3 regions of the Bradyrhizobium cosmicum genome follow, and region 1 is predicted to be linked to each of the others. Evidence: predicted binding sites of a transcription regulator. Region 1 holds the regulator's gene; each other region holds the start of a gene.
What was found. Region 1 encodes LexA, which represses DNA repair genes until DNA is damaged. Its sites were predicted from a motif close to TGTTCNNNNTGTGTTCNG; they were not measured.
Positions count from the first base shown of each region.

Region 2: a site for LexA is predicted at 2,147-2,164, ahead of FNV92_RS17325 (single-stranded DNA-binding protein). Genes of this name have one in related genera too.
Region 3: a site for LexA is predicted at 2,640-2,657, ahead of FNV92_RS00875 (YifB family Mg chelatase-like AAA ATPase). Genes of this name have one in related genera too.

Region 1 covers NZ_CP041656.2:3,483,538-3,488,274, forward strand. The annotation lists gene FNV92_RS16775 (ComEC/Rec2 family competence protein) at 1-466, shown strand, start outside; gene FNV92_RS16780 (GAF domain-containing protein) at 476-1,417, opposite strand; gene FNV92_RS16785 (hypothetical protein) at 1,667-2,095, opposite strand; gene FNV92_RS16790 (hypothetical protein) at 2,285-2,485, opposite strand; gene lexA (transcriptional repressor LexA) at 2,660-3,361, opposite strand; gene FNV92_RS16800 (molybdopterin molybdotransferase MoeA) at 3,538-4,737, opposite strand, start outside.
Region 2 covers NZ_CP041656.2:3,594,274-3,599,010, reverse strand. The annotation lists gene gyrA (DNA gyrase subunit A) at 1-1,134, opposite strand, end outside; gene FNV92_RS17325 (single-stranded DNA-binding protein) at 1,494-1,991, opposite strand; gene FNV92_RS17320 (outer membrane protein) at 2,452-3,207, shown strand; gene FNV92_RS17315 (outer membrane protein) at 3,445-4,134, shown strand; gene FNV92_RS17310 (hypothetical protein) at 4,182-4,331, opposite strand; gene FNV92_RS17305 (outer membrane protein) at 4,390-4,737, shown strand, end outside.
Region 3 covers NZ_CP041656.2:187,497-192,233, forward strand. The annotation lists gene FNV92_RS00855 (CpaD family pilus assembly protein) at 1-7, shown strand, start outside; gene FNV92_RS00860 (AAA family ATPase) at 4-1,296, shown strand; gene FNV92_RS00865 (tetratricopeptide repeat protein) at 1,376-2,161, opposite strand; gene FNV92_RS00870 (PilZ domain-containing protein) at 2,242-2,487, opposite strand; gene FNV92_RS00875 (YifB family Mg chelatase-like AAA ATPase) at 2,716-4,254, shown strand; gene FNV92_RS00880 (hypothetical protein) at 4,364-4,737, shown strand, end outside.

The sequences.
Region 1 (4,737 bases):
GATCCGGGCGAGCAAGGACAGCTTTCTGTTGAAGGAGTGGCTGGCGGCCGACGCCGATCCGCGCGGCGCCGGCGGCGCCTCGCTCAGCGACGGCGTGTCCTGCGACGAGTCAGGCTGCGTGACGCCGCTTGCCGACGGCCGGCTGGTCGCGCTGGCATTGCGCATCGATGCGCTTGCGGACGATTGCAGCCGCGCCGCGCTGGTGGTGACGGCTCGGCCCGCGCCCCCGGATTGCGCGGCGATGGTGGTCGATCGGCAGCGTCTTTCGGCCCAGGGCGCGCTCGCACTGACACAGCGAGGGGATGGTTTTGCGGTTCAGGCGATGAAGGCGAGGGGCACTGACCGCCCGTGGTCGCCGGCGACCGCCGGTGAGGCTGATTTCGGCGCGAGCCTCGCGCCGCAGGCGGCAGCTCCCCGCAACCGGGACGCGACGCCGTCGGAGGCGGACTTGCAGGCCGAGGACTGATCGGACGGGTTACAGGTACCAAGCCAGCACGGCATCGAGCCCCGTGCTCCCGATCACCGGCAGGGCCACCATCTGGCTCAGCCCAGCTGTGCGGGCCTGAGCTGCCGCGATCGAGCCGTCATGCGCGAGGTCGTCATTGAGCGCGGGCATGCCGGTGGCCCAGGCGCCGCCGATGCTGCCGTCGCCGTGAGCGATGGATTTATCCGCATAGAGCGCGGCGAGGTCGGTCTGAGCGCTGCAATCGCCGGCGCGAAACACCAGCGCCGAGCGGGCCTCGTTCGGGACCCAGATCTCGAAGCGTCGCGCGATCGGCGTGGCCTGGGCCGAGAGGAAGGTCAGCACCCAGGTCTGATCGGTGCCGGTCCGGTAGGGCACGCCGACACCGAGATTGATCCCGACCTTGGCGGCGTCCTCCCAGCGCAGGAAGCTCTTGGCGTCGTGCAAATCCTTGATGATCAGCGGCAGGTCGGCTTTCCAGGTGCGGCCGGGCAGGCCGAAGCCGCGCGGAAACCGGGTGTGGCGGGAGTTAAACTCGAACATCTCCGCCGCGCCGTAATAGCCGTCGACCAGCCCCATCTCGTGGGACATTTGAGCGTCGTTGTGCCAAAGCTCGATTGCGCCGACATGTGCCTCGTCGTCACCGCAGAACAGCACCATGACGGCTTGCAGGAATTCGCCGGCGAATACCGGCACGGCCACGCCGCAGGTGAGGCCGGCTGCGAGCGCCTGATCCGTCCGCTTGAAGTAGGAATTCGCGAATTTGGTGAGGATCACGGGATGGCCGCAGGCCCAGGCCTTGCCGGGAAGGCCCTCGTCATACCCGAAACGCAGATCTTCGCTGGCGGCCTTGAACGCGGATAGCCCTTCGCTGTAGAGGCCGCCGCCGAATTTCAGCCGCATGCGCGTCCGGTCGGGCACCCAGAGTTCAACGACGCGAATGAAGGTCTTCATCGAACGTGCCCGCCTCCAAGAGCCAAGACACCAGCCGGGACACCAACCGGAACAGCATCGGCCATTTGCTTGCGGAACGGACGTTCAAAATTCAGGCAGGACCGCGCAAACTTCGTGCGGCGGAGAGGGATGGTGGGCTGGCTTCGCCGTTTCGGGTTCTGGAGACGCAAACCAATCCGTGTCGCCGGCCTCGGCCGGCGATGGCGATTTCAATCCCGTGTCCCGACTCGAAGGCCGGGGATGGCTGCGTTAGCCGATCGGCAGGCGGGTGATGGTCGGTCGGCCGTTGGCGTTGGACTGCGGCTTGTTCTCGCCAGGGGGCTGTGTCACCGGCAGTTGCAGCACGGTCGCGTGCTGGCCTTCGACGAGCTGCGTCACCAGCACGTATTTGCCGTCGGGGAATTCGATCGCGTCATGATGACGGTCGGGAATGTGTGGATCGATCTTGCCGAACTTGCCGACGCGGGAGTTTACGGTGCGCGTCCAGATCCAGCGATTGTCGTAGCGGACGTTGTCGGCGAAGGCGAGCTCCGTTCCCGGCAGCAGGCAGACCGCAACGGTCGGATCAGCTGCGGAGGCAAAGCCGCGCGTCGAGGTGCCGCGGAAGGTTGTCGAGACGATCGTCTCGCCGATTTCCGCGGGACGCGATGCGACGGCATGCAGGCTGTAGTCACACATCGGGATGCTCCTCATGCAAGATAGCAGCCCGCGCCTCTTCTGAGGCGGAGGCCTCTATCAGAGTGGAAGCACCAAGCGTCTGCCCGGTTGTAGGCAAATCTGCGGCTCGCCGCCGCAGGCCGCGATCACATTATCTTTTTCGACCGCGCTGGGAACAATGCCTGTTGCCGTGCATTCCGGCCGCGCGTGTCAGCGCCCCGCAGGCGCCGACCAGCCCGAATACTGCCAGCCCGGCTGCGACGGCTGCTCCACCGCGTTGCGTGCATTTCTGACTTGTTCGCTCACGGCGTTGTCCTTGCGGACGTGGTGCCGCGCTTGTGCGGCAACGGCCTGCGACGCTGATGCTGCGACCAGCGCCGCCGTGACTGCGCTTATGATGATCTTGCGCATGACTTCTCCTCGACTCTTCAAGGCCGCACAGCGATGAGTGCTTCGTGCGGCGTGTCGAGGATGTAGCGCCGGAGGAGGGGGCGGATAATCTGCGCGAAACCAGAAGGACTATCCAGCGGGAGCGGACAATCGTCCGCTCCAGTCGTTGACCGCGATCGCTGATCGCGGACGGGTCTAGTATTTCCGGTAAAGCCCGATCAGCTTGCCCTGGATCTTCACCCGGTTGGGCGGCAGGATGCGCACTTCATAGGCCGCATTGGCGGGCTCGAGAGCGATCGAGGCGCCGCGGCGGCGGAAGCGCTTGAGCGTCGCTTCCTCGTCGTCAATCAATGCCACGACGATATCGCCGGTGTCGGCGCTCTCGTTGCGCTGGATCAGCGCCATGTCGCCGTCGAGGATGCCGGCCTCGACCATAGAATCGCCGCGCACTTCCAGCGCGTAATGCTCGCCCGAGCCGAGCATGTCAGGCGGTACACTGATGGTGTGGCTGCGGGTCTGCAACGCCTCTATCGGCGTACCGGCGGCGATCCGGCCCATGACCGGTACCGCGACGGGACGCTCGCCCTCGTCGGCGGGCGGGCTGGAGGTGGTGCGTACCTTGCCGAGATTGCCCTCGATGACGCTCGGCGTGAAGCCGCGGCGGCTGCCGGCGGCGGCCTGAAGCTCGGGAAGCTTGATCACCTCGATGGCGCGGGCGCGGTTCGGCAGCCGGCGGATGAAGCCGCGCTCCTCGAGCGCGGTGATCAAGCGATGGATGCCCGATTTCGAGCGCAGATCGAGCGCGTCCTTCATCTCGTCGAAGGAGGGCGGCACGCCGCTTTCCTTCAGCCGTTCGCTGATGAATCGCAGAAGCTCGTATTGTTTGCGCGTTAACATCTCGACCAAAATCCCCCGGTTGATGTCGTCCGATTCCGAGACGCTGAATTCAGCAGTAAGCCGCTACATGCTCGAAACAAATCATGAACGGACACTATATGTTCGATACATGTTCCGCAACTGCTTAATTTACCGTGAACGCCGCAGAGTTCGCGGAACGCATGCGAACGAGGCGGTCAGACGGGCAGTCGCAACACCTCGCAGGGCGCGCCGGATTCGGCCTTCGGCGCGAACGGCGCGCGCACGAGAAGTGCCTGTGCTGCAGCGAGATTCGAAAGCAGCGAGGAATCCTGGTCATCGACGGGAATGGCAGCGAGCGTGCCGTCATCACGCAGCTCGAGGCGTGCGCGCAGATAATCCTCGCGCTGGTCATTGGCGCGGACGTCGCGGCCGAGCACCGCGCGCTCGCGGCGGTGATGAATCACCGAGCGGCCCGACAGCGCACGAATCAGCGGTACCATGAACAGGAAGCCGCACACGTAGGATGACACGGGGTTGCCGGGCAGGCCGATCACGCGCATCGCCCCGAGCCGGCCGTTCATCATCGGCTTGCCCGGCCGCATAGCGATCTTCCAGAACGCCATCGAGACGCCTTCGTCCCGCAGCGCCTGCTGGACCAGATCATGGTCGCCGACCGAGGCGCCGCCGGTCGTGATCAGGATATCGGCGCCACTCTCGCGGGCGCGCCGGATGCCGGCGGTGGTCGCTGCAAGCGTGTCGGCGGCAATACCGAGGTCGATTGTGTCGGCGCCTTCGCTGCGGGCGAGCGCATGCAGGGCGTAGCCGTTGGAATAGACGATCTGGCCGGGACCCGGCGCGCTGCCCGGCATCACCAGCTCGTCGCCGGTGGCGAGGATGGCGACCTTCGGACGGCGGCGGACGGGCAAATGCGGGTGATTCATGCCGGCGGCGAGCGCGAGGTCGCGCTCGGTGAGGCGGGCCCCCTTGCGCAACAGCACGTCTCCTTCCGAGAAGTCGACGCCGGCGGGACGGATGTGACGCCCGGTCACGGCGGCTTCCCTGATCGTGACGCGCTTGCCCTCGGCAACCGTATCCTCCTGGATCACGACGGCGTCGGCACCATCAGGAACGACGCCCCCGGTGAAGATCCGCACCGCTTCGCCGGCGCTGACCGTTCCCGCAAACGGCCGGCCCGCCGCGACCTCGCCGATCACTTTCAGTTGGGAATCGATCTTCGCCGCATCGGCCGCGCGCACCGCATAGCCGTCCATCGCCGACATTGCCTGCGGCGGCTGCGTCCGCAGCGCGGCGATATCGCGCGCGAGCACACGGTGAAAGGCCTGGCCGAGGGCGACCGCTTCCTCGGCCAGAGGCTCTGCACCCGCCAGCACGGACGCAAGCGCATCGGAAACCGG
Region 2 (4,737 bases), 110 kb from region 1:
CAGGAACTTGGTGCGACGCGTGACGACCCGCTCACGGAAGTCGACGAAGATCGCCAGCAGGTCCTTCAGATGCATGATCCGCGGACGGCCGCTGTCGAGCGCCACCATGTTGACGCCGAAGCTCGTCTGCAGCGGCGTGAACCGGTAGAGCTGGTTCAGCACCACGTCCGGCACGGCGTCGCGCTTCAGTTCGATGACAACGCGGTAGCCGTCGCGGTCGGATTCGTCGCGCAGGTCGCCGATGCCCTCGATCTTCTTTTCCTTGACCAGTTCGGCGATGCGCTCGACCATCGTCGCCTTGTTCACCTGGTAGGGAATCTCGGTGATGATGATCGCCTCGCGCTCCTTGCGGATGGTCTCGATCGAGACCTTGCCGCGCATCATGATCGAGCCACGGCCGAGGTGATAGGCGGCGCGGATGCCCGCGCGCCCGAGAATGACGCCGCCGGTCGGAAAATCCGGTCCGGGTACGATGTTGATGAGTTCGTCGACGGTGAGCGCGGGATTGTCGATCAGCGCCACGCAGGCGTCGATGACTTCGCCGAGATTGTGCGGCGGAATGTTCGTGGCCATGCCGACCGCGATGCCGCCCGCGCCGTTGACCAGGAGGTTCGGGAACTTGGCCGGAAGAACCGACGGCTCGGTCTCGTTGTTGTCGTAGTTCGGCTGGAAGTCGACGGTGTCCTTGTCGATATCGGCCAGCAGGGCCAGCGCCGACTTGGTCAGCCGCGCCTCGGTGTAACGATAGGCGGCCGGGGGATCGCCGTCGACCGAGCCGAAATTGCCCTGACCGTCGATCAGCGGCACCCGCATCGAGAAGTCCTGCGCCATGCGGACCATGGCGTCGTAGATCGACTGGTCGCCGTGCGGGTGATACTTACCGATGACGTCACCGACCACGCGGGCGGATTTGACGTATTTCTTGTCGGGCGTGTGGCCCTGCTCGTGCATCGAGTACAGGATGCGCCGGTGCACCGGCTTCAGGCCGTCGCGGGCATCGGGCAGTGCCCGCGCCACGATCACGCTCATGGCGTAGTCGAGATACGACTTCTTCATCTCCTCGAAGATGGAGACGGGTCGAATATCCGAGGGTTGCGCCGGCTGGTCGCCGGGCTTGTCGTCGTCGTCAGCCAAGGGGGAATCCGGTGAGGTTTTATCTGGGAATCATATAGCGCATCGGCCCCCTGATAACCACCCTCGCGGGGGCTAAGGGAAGCGCTTTTTCCGCTTATTTTTCCAACGACTTAAGGCCTCACAAGCAACGCCCTGGACGAACCTGAAATCGGCCTTCCGAAGCCGCCCGCACCGCCGGGCAAGTCGCGCGGCGAGCCCACCCCGTCAGCCTGTCTGCCGATTGGCGATCCAAGCTGACCTCAAACATGAAGCGGGCCCGGAAATCCCGAGCCCTTCCTGCCGATTAGTGAGATTTGCTCAGACGAGACGGGAAGCGCCGCCGATCCCGCCGGCGCGCCCTCGTCTTGCGACCGCCATTCTCAGAACGGGATGTCGTCGTCCATGTCGCTGTTGCGCCCCCCGCCACCGCCGGCGGCAACCGCACGGCGCGGCGCGCTGCTGACCGGACCGGAGGAGCCGAAATCGCCGCCCGGCTCATCGCCAAAGCTGCCGCCTCCACCGCCGCTGCGGCCGTCGAGCATCGTCAGGGTCGAGTTGAAGCCCTGGAGCACAACCTCGGTGGAGTACTTCTCGACGCCCGCCTGGTCGGTCCATTTGCGGGTCTGGAGCGCACCTTCGATGTAAACCTTGGCGCCCTTCTTCAAGTACTGCTCGGCGACCTTGCAGAGCCCTTCGTTGAAGATCACGACGCGGTGCCACTCGGTCTTTTCCTTGCGCTCGCCGCTGTTCTTGTCACGCCAGGTCTCGGAGGTCGCGATGCTCAGATTCGCAATCGGCCGCCCGTCCTGGGTACGGCGGATTTCAGGATCCTTGCCGAGATTTCCAACCAGAATGACCTTGTTGACGCTTCCCGCCATGCCGCTCTCCACTCCGAATGCCACTGAATTTCCAAAGGCGGGGTCCGCGCGAAACGGTCCTCTGCCACCCTGTTGAGGCGAACCTATACGCTTGCGAGGCCGGATCAGTCCGTCACCCCTCAGGTTATCCCCACATATAGCATCGACGACGGGCTTGTTCCAGATTTGTTCTTGAGCGGGGCTGCGGTGAGCTATGCCGAATCAATGGGCAGAGTGGAACTTAATCTGGACTGTGGCGACGGAACCGGATGGAACTTTTTTGGGTTCCCGATCACACGAAAAATCACTTAACATTCATTTACTTAGTTCCATTTCGTTCGTTCGCGACTGTGGTATTTCGGAGACGGACTCTGGCGCCAAATCGGGCTAGCTTTGCCTCGGAATTAGATCGTATGGGCATCGCGCCTGATGGTCCGCTTTGGGGAATTTTGTGAAGCGGACAAACATGGGAGAGACCGTAATGAATAAAACTTTGCTGGTTGCATTGGGTACCGTTGCGTTGGGCCTGGCGGCTCCCGCGAATGCGGCGGATATGGCCGCGCGTCCCTACACCAAGGCGCCGATGGTCGCGCCTTCCCCGATCTACAACTGGACCGGCTTCTACGCCGGTGTGCAGGGCGGCGGCGGCTGGGGCCGTAGCGACGAGACCTTCTTGTTGGCTCCGAATGCACCGGGTTTCGCAGCGACCCAGAAGTATGACACCAGCGGCGGCTTCGTCGGCGGCGTGTTCGGCTACAATTGGCAGCAGGGCCCGGTCGTCTTCGGCATCGAGGGCGACTATCACTGGGCTGACATCAGCGGCCGTTCGGCCGAGATCAATGCCGGGTTCGGCGACACCTACTACACGAAGATCCGCAGCTTCGGCGACATCAAGGGCCGTCTCGGCTACTCGACCGGTCCCGCCCTCTGGTTCGTCAGCGGCGGTGCCGCGGTCGGCGACATTCAGCACCGCTATGATCCCGCCCTGTTCCCGTCGGCCACCTTCGTCCAGAATGACTGGCGTTGGGGTTGGACGGTCGGTGCCGGCGCGGAATACATGTTCGCTCCGAACTGGTCGGCCAAGGTCGAGTACAACTACATCGATTTCGGCAAGAGCTCGATCCAGTACAGCGCAGTGCCGGCTAACCGCTCCGAGTGGACCGACACCGTCCACACCATCAAGGCTGGCGTGAACTATCACTTCAACTGGGGTGCCCCGGTCGCCGCGCGATATTGATATCCTTCTGATATCACTTGGAGATCAAAGGCCGGCCTCGCGCCGGCCTTTTTGCTGCGCGCTGGCTGCCGGATTAATGCGTCAGCAACCATTACATTCTGCAACCGCTGTGGCTTTTGAGAGACACAACTTGCGGCTTCAATGGTGTAAGCCGACGTCAGTTGGACCAACGCGTCCGATATCCTTCCGAACGCACGGAAGGCAGAAACAGAAACCGGGACTGGGATTAGGTTGATTATGAAGAAGGTTTTGTTGGCTTCGGCCTGTTTGTTCGCTCTCGCCGCTCCGGCTTCGGCCGCTGATCTCGCGGCCCGCCCCTACACCAAGGCACCGGTGGCGATGGCCTCGGTCTACAACTGGACCGGCTTCTATCTCGGTATCGTCGGTGGCGGCGCCTGGGAGAACGGCTCGGGCGATCCGAAGATGAAGGGTGGCTTCGTCGGCGGCACCGCCGGCTATAACTGGCAGACCGGCAACGTTGTGTTCGGCATCGAGGCCGATGGCGCCTGGGCCGATGTCAGCGCTTCGGCAACCGGCCCCGTTGCCGTCCCCGGCTTCGGCGTTGTGACCACCACGCTGACCTCGAAGACCGATGCGATGGGCACCGTGCGTGGCCGCATCGGCTACGCCGTCAACCAGGTCCTGTTCTACGGCACCGGCGGCTACGCCTGGATCGACAACAAGCTGTCTCTGTCTGCGCTCGGCGTGACCGCGTCGGACAGCAAGTGGCACTCCGGCTGGACCGTCGGTGCCGGCGTCGAAGCGTTCTTCGCGCCGCAGTGGTCGGTCAAGGGCGAGTACCTCTATCGCAGCCTCGGCGGCGAGACCTACTTCTCGGGCGCCCTGCCCACCGGCACGCTCAACCTCCACACCGTGCAGGTCGGCGTGAACTATCACTTCGGGGGCCCGGTGGTCGCCAAGTACTGATCGAAGTACTGAGCGAATTACTGATCTTCGCTTCCAACGTCATCGCGTTACGAAAGGCCGGCCTCGCGCCGGCCTTTTTGTTTTCCACGCGTACCGGTATCGGCCGGCCGCCCCCGCACGTTTTCGGCGAGATGTGGCGAGTCGGTAACACAACCTTTGGCTTTAATGGTGTAAGAGAGCGACATCAGTTGGGTCATTGGTCCGCTGCTCCGCCGTGCGGAAGGCGACAAAGAGAAACGGAACTGGGGAATCGCTATGAAGAAGATTTTGTTGGCTTCGGCCAGCCTGTTTGCACTCAGCGCGTTGGCTCCCGCATCGGCGGCCGATCTGGCGGCCCGCCCCTACACCAAGGCGCCGGTCGCGGTGGCCTCGATCTACAACTGGTCCGGCTTCTATATCGGCGCCAACGCCGGTGGTGCCTCGAGCCACAATTGCTGGGACGTCAACAATATCGCCGGCATTCCGGGTCCCGACACGGCCGAGGGCTGTCACAATGCAACCGGCGCCGTCGTCGGTGGCCAGATCGGTTATCGCTGGCAGTCCACCAACTGGGTGTTCGGCCTCGAGGCCCAGGGCGACTGGGCCAACCTGAAGGGCTCGAAT
Region 3 (4,737 bases), 3.3 Mb from region 1:
AAAATGACAGGCATTCTCGACGACGAAGACGCGGACGATCCGCGCCACCCCGAGGAACACATTGCGCCGGTTCCCCGCATTTCCGTGCAGGCGTTTTGCGAGACCGAACAGACGCTCGCCGCCGTGACCGCGGCCGGGCTGGATCGCCGTCTCGCCAAGGCGCATCTCACCGCCAAGGGCGGCGGCCTCGCCGCGGCCATCGACGTCTATGACACGATGCCGACGCCGAACGTCATCGTGATCGAATCCGACGGCACGCGCGACATTCTCGAAGGCCTCGACGATCTCGCCGGCGTCTGCGATCCCGGCACCCGCGTGGTCGTGATCGGCAATCCCAACGACACTGCGCCCTATCGCGAGCTGGTGCGCCGCGGCGTCAACGACTACGTGGTCGGGCCGGTCGAAACCCTCGACGTCGTCCGTTCGATCTGCAGCCTGTTCTCGGCCTCCGAGGCCATCATCACCGGCCGCGTCATCGCGGTGGTCGGCGCCAAGGGCGGCGTCGGCGCATCCACCGTCGCGCACAATTTGGCCTGGACCATCGCACGCGACCTCGCGCTCGATTCCGTCGTGATCGATCTCGACCTCGCCTTCGGCACCGCGGGCCTCGACTACAACCAGGACCCGGCGCAGGGCATCGCCAATGCGGTGCTGTCGCAGGATCGCCCCGATACGGCGCTGATGGAACGCCTGCTCGCCAAATGCACCGAGCGCCTCAGCTTGCTCGCTGCGCCTGCCACTCTGGACCGCGTCTACGATTTCGGCGCCGAAGCCTTCGATGCGATCTTCGACACGCTACGCATGACCACGCCCTGCATCGTGCTCGACGTTCCGCACCAATGGTCGGGCTGGACGCGCCGCGCGCTGGTCAACGCCGACGATATCGTCATCGTTGCCGAGCCTGATCTCGCCAACTTGCGCAACACCAAGAACATGCTGAGCGTGCTGAAGGCGGCGCGGCCGAACGACCGGCCGCCGCTGTATTGCATCAACCAGGTCGGCATGCACAAGCGCGCGGAGATCGACGTCAAGTCGTTCGCCAAGACCATGGAAAGCCAGCCGATGGCGGTGATCCCGTTCGATTCGAAGCTGTTCTCGACTGCAGCCAACAACGGCCAGATGATCGCGGAGGTCTCCAAGAGCCACCGCACCACGCTGCTGTTTCAGAACATGGCGAACCGCCTCGCCGGTCGCGGCGAGGTCAAGAAGCCGAAGAGCTCGCTGTTCGGACCGCTGCTGAAGAAGCTGAAGGGCAGGACGGGCCGCGGCTCGGCCCCGCATCGCAAGGCGTCCTGAGGAAAAGCGTTTTCGAGCGACGTGGATCCCGGTTCGCGTCAGGAAAACGCGTCAGACAAGAGGCAAGCGAGAGGGCAGATTACTTGTCCGCCCGCTGCTGCTTCTTCGCCAGCAATTGCCGCAGCGCCGTGACCTTTGCCGCGGCCTGATCCGGTGGCAGATCGCCTTTCACGATGGCCTCGGCCTCGGCCTGCTTGCCTTGCAGGCCCACCACCAGCGCCAGATTGGCGCGCACGCGGGAATCGTTCGCGTTGCGTCCATACGCGCGACGCAGCGTTTCCTCGGCCCGCGGCAGATTGTTTTGCAGCATGTAGGACAGGCCGAGATTGGACAGGACCTGCGGCTCGTCCGGCACGATCTTCAGCGCGGTCGCATAATATTGCTGCGCCTCTTCGTTGCGGCCGAGCTGGTCGAGCACCGCGCCTTGCGCCGACAGGATGCGCCAGTCGGGATCTTCCGGCGTATGCGCACGGCCGAGCACGTCGAACGCCTGCTGGAAATTGCCGCTGTCGGCGAGCGCGCGGCCGTAGCCGGCAAGCAGCGCCTTGTTGCTCGAATTATTGAGCACGGCCTGCTCCATCACCGCGACGGCCTGGGCGCTCTGGCCCGTTGTGCGCAGAGCCGTGCCGTATTCGAGGGCGACGTTGGGATCACCAGGCTTGGCGCGATAGCGCTCGCGCAGCGCGTCCATGTCCGGCTTGATGTCCGGCTTGGGGTCGGCCTTGCCAGCCGTTTCCGATTTGCCGCCGAGCGCGCCGGTGATGTCCTCGATACCTGTGGTCTGGCAGCCACCGAGGGCTAGCACAAGGAGGCCAGGAAGCAGGAATCTCGCCGGGGGAGAGGCAAGGGGCGAACGCTTGGACATACTCTGATCACTCGGCAACTGATCAGGGATGCTTACCGATTAACGCTAAAGTCCAGTTAAGGACGCAGCTCTCGACACCCTTAGTCAGTGAATTCGGCACCGAATTCGCAACCGATGCGCCAGCGCAGGCGGCATTGGCGGGAATAATCCGGCGCGAAGATGATCGTGAACTGCGGCGGCACCTCCAGGAATTCCGCCACCACTTTCACGCCCCCGTCCGAAATATCCGTGATCGTGCAGTCCCGCGGCAGCGAGCCCGCGCCAAAATGAATCTTGGCGAGCCGCGTGCACACCCGTCGTTCGCTTCTGCGGCGATTTGCAAGCATCTTGATTGTTCACTCGTTAGATCACGGCCCATCCCGCGGCTCTAGCAGTAGCGAATATTCGTTGGGATGTGCTGTCCGGAGCCGCTCGCATTCGAGCCGTAGTGTCCGCGTCGTGTTTACGACTTGTTAGGGGGAGGTCCAGCCAGCAACAATGTTCCCGTATTGTTCTTGCAGAATGGGCCGAGCTCTGCTACCCCTAATTGTGCAAGAGGGCAGGCTGGTTTGGGCATGGTTCAGCGGGTTTCTACCGTCGCCTTTGAGGGGATCGAGGCCCGCGCGGTCGACGTGCAGGTGCAGGTCGCACCCGGTTTGCCCGCCTTCGCGATCGTCGGCCTGCCGGACAAGGCGGTGTCGGAAGCGCGCGAGCGGGTCCGCTCGGCGCTGATCGCCTCAGGGCTGGCGCTGCCGGCGCGGCGGATCATCGTCAATCTCGCGCCGGCCGACCTGCCCAAGGAGGGCAGCCATTACGACCTCCCGATCGCGCTGGGGCTGATGGCCGCGATCGGCGCGATTCCGCCGGATGCGCTGACGGGCTTCACGGTGCTCGGCGAGCTCGGGCTGGACGGTTCGATCGCGCCCGTCGCCGGGGTTCTGCCAGCCGCAATCGGCGCCAATGTGCGCGAGGAAGGCTTGATCTGCCCGGCCGCGTGCGGTTCGGAGGCGGCATGGGCGAGCCCGGACATCCAGATCATCGCTGCACAGTCGCTGATCCAGATCGCCAACCACTTCAAAGGCACGCAGGTGCTGTCGCGGCCGGTGCCGAAGGTGCACGAGGCGGCAGCCTCGACGCTCGACCTGCGCGACATCAAGGGCCAGGAGAGCGCCAAGCGCGCGCTGGAGATCGCAGCCGCCGGCGGACATCACCTGTTGATGATCGGCGCGCCCGGTGCCGGCAAGTCGATGCTGGCGGCGCGGCTGCCTTCGATCCTGCCGCCGCTGTCGCCGGCCGAATTGCTGGAGGTCTCGATGATCGCCTCCGTCGCCGGCGAGATCGAGGGCGGCGCGCTGACGGCGCGACGGCCGTTCCGCTCGCCGCATCATTCCGCCAGCATGGCCGCGCTCACCGGCGGCGGCATGCGCGCCAAGCCCGGCGAGATCTCGCTCGCGCATCAGGGCGTGCTGTTCCTCGACGAGCTGCCGGAGTTCGATCCCCGCGTGCTGGACTCGCTGCGCCAGCCGCTGGAGAACGGCGAGGTCTCGGTGTCCCGCGCCAATCATCGCGTGACCTATCCGGCGCGGTTCATGCTGGTTGCGGCCATGAACCCCTGCCGCTGCGGCAATGCGTTCGAACCCGGCTATAGCTGCAAGCGCGGCCGCATCGACCGCTGCACCAGCGATTATCAGGCCCGCATCTCCGGCCCGCTGATGGATCGAATCGACCTGCGCATCGAGGTTCCCGCGGTGACCGCGGCCGATCTGATCCTGCCGCCGCCGGCGGAAGGCTCGGCCGAAGTCGCCGCGCGCGTGGCGGCGGCGCGCGACATCCAGCTCGCTCGTTACGCCGATGCCGGCCTGCCCCATGTCCGTACCAATGCCGAAGCACCGAGCTCGGTGCTGGAGGAGATCGCCAAGCCGGATGCGCAGGGCCAGAAGCTGCTGCGCGACGCCGCCGAGACGATGCGGCTGTCGGCGCGTGGCTATCACCGCGTGCTGCGGGTGGCGCGCACGCTCGCGGACCTCGACGGCACCGAGAAGATCGGCCGGCTGCATCTGGCCGAAGCGCTGTCCTACCGCGCACTCGCGGAAGATGTGCGGCAGATGGCGTGATCATTCCGCGCATCAACCCGGCGGTAACGAGTTTCCTTTACGCTCTGCAAACCATAAGGCCCAAGTTCCCCCGTGCGAGTTCCACACCGGGCCTGGCGAGTAGCGCGTCATGTTGCGTATCAAGATCCTGGCCTCGGTCGTTCCCCTGCTGGCGGCCGCGGTGTTCGCCCGCAGCGAGATCGTATCGGTCTCGCATCCCTGCATCGCCGTCGGCGATACCTCGGTCGAACTGACCTCGCTGTTCTGGACCGCCGGCGTCCATGTCGCCTTCACCGACGATCTGGCGCGCGCCACGGTGCGGGTCCGGATCACGGACGATGCCGATGACGCCGATTTCGCGGTCGTTGACGACGGTCTCGGATCCGAGACGGACTCCTGCGAGGCTCATCCGGCGAACCGCCTCATCACCATCGCCGCGCAGCCGGTCGACGGCGGCCCGGTCATCTACCTCTCCACCGACGGTCCGGCCGATTACCGCATCTA